One region of the Streptomyces sp. NPDC058257 genome, then DNA from elsewhere that is predicted to be linked to it. Evidence: riboswitches for the same ligand, from Rfam matches in the RefSeq annotation. Region 1 holds a riboswitch; the other holds the start of a gene.

Region 1 (4,173 bases):
TCATGCTGTCGCCTCCGTACGGTTTCTGCGCAGCATCCACAGGAAGAACGGGCCGCCCGTCAGCGCCGTCAGGACGCCCACCGGGATGTCCTGCGGCGCCGCGACCGTGCGCGCGGCGAGGTCGGCGGTCACCAGGAACACCGCGCCCATCAGGGCCACCACCGGCAGGAGCGCCCGGTGCGCGGCGCCGACCAGCATCCGGGCCGCGTGCGGCACCATCAGGCCGACGAAGCCGATGGCTCCGCTGTAGGCGACGAGTACGCCGGTCAGGAGCGAGGCGAGGACGAAGACCGCGGCGCGGAAGCGGGCCGTGTCCAGGCCCAGGACGGTGGCGCCCTCCTCGCCGACCAGGAGCAGGTCAAGGGGGCGGGCCAGGGCCACGAGCAGCGCCGTGCCCGCGATCAGGGCGGCGCCGGGCAGGGCGAGCATGTCCCAGCGGGCGCTGCCGAGGCCGCCGAGCGTCCAGTACAGGACTTCCTTCAGGTGGTCCGCGCTGTCGGCCATGATCAGGATCAGGCTGGTCAGGGCGGAGAGGACGTAGGAGACGGCCACGCCCGCCAGGATCAGGCGGCCGGTGGCGAAGCCGCCGCCTCCCGACCTCGCCAGGGTGTAGACGACCAGCAGGGAGAGCAGGGCGCCCGCGAAGGCCGCGGCCGGGATGGTGACCGTGGTGGCCAGGCCCGCGCCCATGCCGAAGGCGCTGCCCAGGACGATGACGGCGACGGCTCCGGCGGAGGCGCCGGAGGAGACCCCGAGGAGGAAGGGGTCGGCCAGGAGGTTTCTCACCAGGGCCTGGAGGACTGTGCCGATGACCGCCAGACCCGCGCCCACGGCTGCGCCGAGCAGGACCCTGGGGAGTCTTACGTCCAGGACGATCGTGCGGAAGGGGGAGGGGTCCGCGCCGCCGGTGAGGATCGTCAGGACCTCTGACGCGGGGATTCGGACGGAGCCGAGGGCGAGTCCGGCCACGACCGCCGCGGCGAGGGCCGTCAGCAGCCCCGCGACGACCGTGCCGTAGCGGAGCCGCTGCCCCGTCCCGGACCGGCTGCCGTGCATCACCGGCCTCGCCGGGTCCGTCCTCGAACGCCGGACGGGCCGAGTTACGAAAGGCGCCTTCACAGCTGGTCCGCCAGCTTGCTCACCGCTCCCGGAGCCCGCACCCCCACCACCGCGTCCGAGAGGGGCAGTACCGCGAAGCTCTTGTTCTTGACCGCGGGGACATCGGACAGGACCGGGTCGTTAAGGAGGCGCTTCTTCTTCTGGGCGACGGTCGTGCCGCCGTAGTCGAGGATCACGATCGTCTCGGGCTTGCGGTCGACCACCGACTCCCAGGACGCGTCGCCGAAGGACTTGTCCAGGTCGGCGAAGACGTTGCGCCCGCCCGCCCGCTCGATGATGTCGTTGCCGATGCCCCGGCCGCCCGCCGTGAACGCGGTCTTGTCGCCGCTGTCGTAGACGAAGACCGGGACGGGCTCGCGGTCCTCCGTCTTCTTCGCCGCCTTCGCCAGTTCGCGTTCGGCGCCGCTCACCCACCCCTCGGCGCGCGCCCGTACCCCGAAGGTGGAGCCGACCTGCCGCACCTCGCGGTAGACGTCGCCCATGGTCACGGCCTTCTTCGCGCAGCCCTCGACGTTCAGGCGGCTCTCGATGCCGGACTTCGCCAGGGCCTGGCGGCCGCGGCCCTCGCCCGCCAGGAAGGCGCTCGCGTAGCCGCCGTAGACGAAGTCGGGGTTCGCGGCCAGGAGCTTCTCGTACGAGGGGTACTCCTTGGCGAGGACCGGGGTGTCCGCGTAGGCCTTCGCGTACTTCGGCAGGACCTTGTCGTCGAGGTACGCCGTCCCGGCCAGGTGGTCCTTCAGGCCCAGCTCCAGCATCACTTCCGTCGCGTGCTGGTTCATCGTCACGGCGCGCTTCGGGGGTGCTTCGTACGTCGTCCGCACGCCGCAGTTCGTGACCGTGTACGGGAAGCCGGCGGCCTTCGCGGCGGTCTTGTCCGAAGCGGGGTCCGCGGCGGACGAGCATGCGGCGAGCGGGGCCAGCAGGGCCGCGGCTACGAGCACGCGTATGGGGCGGGGCATGGCTGAGCGCCTCCTCCAGGGGATACCGCGTCCCCTGCGTCGTGGGAGAAGAAGGCGGCAGGTCAGTTCCTGACTGCCCCGCCCGCGGAGGGTGGGGTCACAGTGGCGGGACCGTGCCGGATTCGCACCGGCTTCCTGGGTCCTGCCGCCTCAAAGGTGAGCTCAGTATGCCTGGACGACCTTCACCTCTTCTTCGGTGACCTCGCCCTCCACGATCCGGAAGGAGCGGAACTGGAAGTCGCCCGCGCCGTCGGCGTCGGCCGTGGAGACGAGGACGTAGTGGGCGCCCGGCTCGTTCGCGTAACTGATGTCCGTGCGCGAGGGGTACGCCTCGGTCGCCGTGTGCGAGTGGTAGACGATCACCGGCTCCTCGTCGCGGTCGTCCATCTCGCGGTAGAGCTTGAGGAGGTCGGTCGAGTCGAACTCGTAGAACGTGGGCGAGCGGGCCGCGTTCAGCATCGGGATGAAGCGTTCCGGGCGGCCGGTGCCCTCCGGGCCCGCGACCACACCGCAGGCCTCGTCGGGGTGGTCCTGGCGCGCGTGCGCGACGATCTGGTCGTGGAGGGCCTGGGTCAGGGTCAGCATGGCAGCCAGGATAAGCAGAAGGGCCGGCCCGTACCGAAGAGTGGTACGGGCCGGCCCACATGCTGGGATCCAGCGGTTACCGCGCCTACTTCGCCGCGTCCTGCGACTCGGTCTTGCCGCCGCCGGACGACTGCGGGTCGCGCTTCTGCATGATCAGGTAGCCGACGCCCAGGATCAGGGCCCAGACGGGAGCCGCGTAGAGCGAGATCCGCGCGTCCTTGTCGATGCCCATCATCACGATCACCATCGCGATGAAGGCGAGGGCGAACCAGCTCGTGTACGGGGCGCCGGGCGCCCGGAAGGTGGACTGCGGCAGCTCGCCGCGGTCGGCCTTGCGGCGGTACTTGATCTGGCAGACCAGGATCATGATCCAGGCCCACATGCCGGAGATGGTCGCGAAGGAGACGACGTAGTTGAACGCCTCGCCCGGCCACTGGTAGTTGATCCAGACGCCGACCAGCATCAGCGCGGCGGAGAAGGTGGTGCCGACAAGGGGCAGGCCGTTCTTCGTGAGCTTGGTGAAGAACTTCGGGCCCTGGCCGTTCATCGCCAGGTCGCGCAGCATGCGGCCGGTGGAGTACATGCCGGAGTTGCAGGAGGAGAGCGCGGCCGTCAGGACGACGAAGTTGACGATCGCGGCGCCGACGCCGAGGCCCATCTTGTCGAAGGCGGCGACGAACGGCGAGACGCCCGGCACGAACTCCGTCCACGGCACGACCGAGAGGATCATGATGAGCGCGCCGACGTAGAAGACGGCGATGCGCCACGGCACGGTGTTGATGGCCTTGGGCAGGACGGTCTTCGGGTCCTTGGACTCGCCCGCGGTGACGCCGACGAGCTCGACGGCCAGGAAGGCGAACATCACGATCTGCAGCGTCATCAGCGTGGAGCCGATGCCGTTGGGGAAGAAGCCGCCCTGGTCCCACAGGTGGGACACGGAGGCGGTGTCACCGGCGTCGGAGAAGCCGATGGTGAGGATGCCGGCGCAGATCAGGATCATGCCGATGATCGCGGTGACCTTCACCATCGAGAACCAGAACTCCAGCTCACCGAAGAGCTTCACGGAGATCAGGTTGGCGCCGTAGAGGATGACCGTGAAGATCAGCGCGTATCCCCATTGAGGGATGGCGTCGTGTGTCCAGTACTGCATGTACTGGGCGGCCGCCGTGACTTCCGTGATGCCGGTGACGACCCAGAAGAGCCAGTACGTCCAGCCGGTCACGTACCCGAAGAACGGGCCGATGAATTCACGCGCGTACTCCGAGAAGGAGCCCGACACGGCGCGGTACATGAGCAGCTCGCCCAGGGCCCGCATGATGAAGAAGATGACGAGGCCCGCGATGGCGTACGCCAGGATGAGGCTCGGTCCGGCCTTGTGAATGGCCTTGCCCGCGCCGAGGAACAGGCCGGTGCCGATGGCACCGCCGATCGCGATCATCTGGATCTGCCGGGCGCCTAGCCCGCGCTGATATCCCTCGCCTGACGAGCCGGGCGCACCGCCCGTGCCGTC
Region 2 (4,173 bases), on a different contig from region 1:
CGGGTCGCCCGGTCGAAGGCCCGCACGAACGCGGTGGCCCCCAGGGAGCCGAGTGAGCGCCAGGTGGCGGCCCGGGTGGTGTGGCCGAGCCGAGCGGCCTGCGCCTGCCGGATCCGGCTCATGGAGTCCAGGAGCAGGAAGCTCATCCGGTACATGACCAGGGCCACGTCCACGACCGGCGCCGGAACGCCCGCCTTCACCAGACGGGGCAGCAGATCCGACATCGGCGTGGTGAAGGCGAACAGCAGGACGCCGAGCGAGGCCGCCGACGTGCGCAGGAGCAGACCGCCCGCTCGCGCGGGACCGCCGTCGGCGAGCGTGACGAACCCTTCGGTTCCGCCGAGTTGGACGACCAGGGTCAGGGCTCCGGTGACGGTGAAGCCGAGCGGTACGCGGTAGGCCCGCCACAGTTTGCGCGGCGGCACACCGGCGGGCCCGAGCAGCACGGCGAGCGCCACGATCAGCACCAGGGCGGCGCCGGGCCACGGCGGCAGCGAGACGGCGAGGACAGTGAGGCCGAGCCCGAGAACGGCCTTGTCCACGGGGTGGCGGCGGCGCCAGCGACTGCTGTGCGCCGCCGCGTCGATGGGCAGCACGCGGGCTCAGACCTGCTCGGTCTCGGGCCGGGCGCCCCCCGCGTCGGTGGTCCGCTCCGCGGATGCTTCCTGTTCCCGTGCGATGTCCGCGCCCTGGCGGCGCCCCTTGCGCAGACCGAAGTAGTACGCGAGGACGCCCGCGCCGAGTGCCGCCTGCAGGGCGAAGAGCGCCGACTCGATCTCCCCGGAAGGGGGTTCGTACAGCGGCGAGAACCAGGGCTCGTAGTCCGGCTTGATCTCGGTGATCGCGGTCTCGGCCTGGGCGTCCGCCCCTGCGAACGGTTCCTTTTCGTCGTCGCCGAGGCCGAGGGCCACCGGCAGGACCGCGAGCGCGGCGACGATGACGAGGAGCACAATGTTGATCTTCGCGTTCCGGCTCATCAGGCGCTGGCCCCCGTCTCCGTCTTCTTCGCGGTCGCTGCCGACTGCTTGCCCTGCAGCAGTACGCCGAGCCGCGTGAGTTCGCCCTTGCTGGACTGCACGAGCAACCGCATCACCAGGACGGTGAGGAGTCCCTCGCTGACGGCCAGCGGGATCTGCGTGACGGCGAAGATGCCGCCGAACTTGCCCAGGGCGCCGAGGAATCCGCTGCTCGGGTCCGGGAACGCCAGGGCCAGCTGGACGCTGGTGACGCAGTACGTGGAGAGGTCGGCGACGAACGCGCCGAAGAACACGGCGACCATGAGCGGCACGTCGTACCGCTTCAGGAGCCGGTAGACCGCGTATCCGGCCCATGGCCCGACGATCGCCATGGAGAACACGTTGGCGCCGAGCGTGGTGAGCCCACCGTGGGCGAGCAGCAGGGCCTGGAAGAGCAGCGTGATGGTGCCGAGCACCGCCATGATCGGCGGCCGGAACAGGATCGCGCCGAGCCCGGTGCCCGTCGGATGCGAGCAACTGCCCGTGACGGAAGGGATTTTCAGCGCGGAAAGGACAAAGGTGAAGGCTCCGGAGGCGCCCAGGAGCAGGGTGCTCTCGGGGTGCTCCTTGACTTCACGGGTCAGGGAGCGGACTCCGTGGACGACGAACGGCGCGGACGCTACGCCCCAGGCGATCGCGTGCGCCGGTGGGAGGAAACCCTCGGCTATGTGCATGGCTAAGCAGACCCTCTCCAGCACCTCGTGGATGGACAACGCGCCTTGGCCGGTCTCCTGGCTGACGGGTCATACCGACCGGTCTCCGCCTTCCCGGATGCGTTCGCACCCAGTGGCTGCCGCGAGGGCTGGAGCCGGACTTCCCGATCACAGTGGCGAGGGCCGCACCGGCATCACACCGGATTTCCCGTTCACCAAGGCGTGGTGACCATAGTGCGCGACCGAGTTTCCTGACAACTTGCGGGACGGCCGCGGCTGTGGCGCACGGGGACGCGCACGACCAGGGGCGTACGCCCCTGGTCGGACCTCAGGCCCAAGACCTCATGAATGCGTGAAACCGGCCGGTCGCTTGTCGACGAAAGCGGACATGCCCTCCTTCTGATCAGCGGTCGCGAACACGGCGTGGAAGAGGCGGCGTTCGAAGCGGACGCCCTCCGCGAGGGTCGTCTCGAATCCCGGGACACGGCTTCCTTCGCCATCATCGCCACGGGCGGGGACATCCCCGCGACGGTCTCGGCGACGGCGAGGGCCTCGCTGCCCGGTGCGTCCAGGGCCCGCATCCCGGCCGCCGTCACGGCCGCGTGAGCGCTGCGCGCGTCGGCCACGTCGATGGTCGAGGAGTCGAGGAGTTAGGGCACGAAGGTGCTGCTGTTCTCATCGATCGCCGGCCACGGTCCAGTGGCGGCACCGCCCGCAGCTTGTCGTCGAAGCCGTCGTCGAGAACACCGCCGCGAAGAGGGCGGTCTTCGCCCCCCCCTGGAAGAGGTCGTCAGGACCCCGAGGCGGTCCTGGCCACCAACACCTCCTCCATCCCTGCCATGCGTCCGGGCATGGCGCCCCGGCGTGCCGACCGCGTCCTCGGGCTGCACTTCTTCCCCTTCTCACGTCCCCCGCTCCGTGGATCCGTGTCTCACCTCACGGTCCGGAATGTGATCAGTACTGCCCAAGACGCCGACCACCCCTTAGCCTGACCAGTGCAGCTGGTTCGCCCTGCCCGCCAGGCAGACGCGTCGCAAGAGGGAACCCGGTGGGAATCCGGGACTGCCCCGCAGCGGTGAGTGGGAACGACCGCCGTCATACGCACTGGATCCGAGCGCGGATCCGGGAAGCGACGGCCAGTAGGAACCTGCCTCGGCAGGTGTGCCCGCGAGTCCGAAGACCTGCCCGCTGCCCGTACGTGACCCCTCATGTGCGGACATCCCGGTGACCTCGTGGGCGGGTCGGCGTACAGATCAGGTGGAGTACCGCAGCACCGCGCCGATGGCGCGCGTTCGCTCCGCCCGGTTCGTCACCCCTTCGCGTCCGTGTCCCGTCTCCGGGATCTCAAGGAGTCATCTCGCGAAGGAGATTTCCGTGACACCGAAGTCCGCAGCCGCGGCAGCACGGTCCACCGTGTACGGCTACCCCCGCCAGGGCCCCAACCGGGAACTGAAGAAGGCCGTCGAGGGCTACTGGAAGGGCCGTGTCACCGCTGACGCCCTCCGGGAGACCGCGGCGCAGCTGCGCCGGTCCACCTGGCAGCATCTGGCCGCCGCCGGCATCCATGAGGTGCCGACCGGTGACTTCTCGTACTACGACCACGTCCTCGACACCAGCGTCATGGTCGGCGCCGTCCCCCAGCGACACCGCGAGGCTGTCGACACCGCCCCTTCCCCAAGCGCTCGGCTTCGCTATAGCGGGGGATGCCCCATCGACGTCTACTTCGCGATGGCCCGCGGTACCCAGGACGTGGCGCCGCTCGAGATGACCAAGTGGTTCGACACCAACTACCACTACCTCGTGCCGGAACTCGGCCCCGACACCGTCTTCACCGCCGACTCCGCCAAGCAGGTCACCGAGCTGGGGGAAGCCCTCGCGCTCGGCCTCGCGGCCCGTCCGGTCCTCGTCGGCCCGGTCACCTATCTGCTGCTCGCCAAGCCCGCGCCCGGCGTCGCGGCCGACTTCGAGCCGCTCACGCTCCTCGACCGCCTGCTGCCCGTGTACGCCGAGGTCATCGCCGACCTGCGCGCGGCGGGCGCGGAGTGGGTGCAGCTCGACGAGCCCGCCCTGGTGCAGGACCGTACCCCGGCCGAGCTCAACGCCGCCGCCCGCGCCTATCGCGACCTCGGCGCCCTCACCGACCGCCCGAAGCTGCTTGTCGCCTCGTACTTCGGCCGACTCGGCGAGGCGCTGCCCGTGCTCGCCAAGGCGCCGGTCGAGGGCATCGCCCTCGACTTCACCGAGGCCGCGGCCAGTCAGCTCGAGGATCTCGCCGCCGTCGGCGGTCTGCCCGGCAAGCGTCTGGTCGCGGGCGTCGTGAACGGCCGCAACATCTGGATCAACGACCTGGAGAAGTCCCTCTCCACGCTGGGCACGCTCCTGGGTCTCGCCGACCGGGTCGACGTCTCGGCGTCCTGCTCCCTCCTCCACGTCCCGCTGGACTCGACCGCCGAACGGGACATCGACCCGCAGATCGGCCGCTGGCTGGCCTTCGCGCACCAGAA

The links. A riboswitch is a leader RNA that binds a small molecule or an ion and turns the genes downstream of it on or off. The one in region 1 is predicted to bind cobalamin.
Region 2: linked by a shared signal. The riboswitch ahead of ACFVXC_RS18665 (energy-coupling factor ABC transporter permease) and the one ahead of ACFVXC_RS24160 (ABC transporter substrate-binding protein) in region 1 are both predicted to bind cobalamin.

Annotation. Positions count from the first base shown of each region.
Region 1 is NZ_JBHVXJ010000010.1:159,546-163,718, forward strand. It holds gene ACFVXC_RS24150 (ABC transporter ATP-binding protein) at 1-4, opposite strand, end outside; gene ACFVXC_RS24155 (FecCD family ABC transporter permease) at 1-1,056, opposite strand; gene ACFVXC_RS24160 (ABC transporter substrate-binding protein) at 1,116-2,078, opposite strand; cobalamin riboswitch at 2,121-2,277, opposite strand; gene ACFVXC_RS24165 (Mov34/MPN/PAD-1 family protein) at 2,241-2,663, opposite strand; gene ACFVXC_RS24170 (amino acid permease) at 2,749-4,173, opposite strand, start outside.
Region 2 is NZ_JBHVXJ010000007.1:32,280-36,452, reverse strand. It holds gene cbiQ (cobalt ECF transporter T component CbiQ) at 1-596, opposite strand, end outside; gene ACFVXC_RS18670 (energy-coupling factor ABC transporter substrate-binding protein) at 603-977, opposite strand; gene ACFVXC_RS18665 (energy-coupling factor ABC transporter permease) at 977-1,690, opposite strand; cobalamin riboswitch at 1,720-1,918, opposite strand; partial or broken gene ACFVXC_RS18660 (enoyl-CoA hydratase-related protein) at 2,012-2,223, opposite strand; gene ACFVXC_RS18655 (hypothetical protein) at 2,509-2,661, shown strand; cobalamin riboswitch at 2,655-2,873, shown strand; gene metE (5-methyltetrahydropteroyltriglutamate--homocysteine S-methyltransferase) at 3,044-4,173, shown strand, end outside.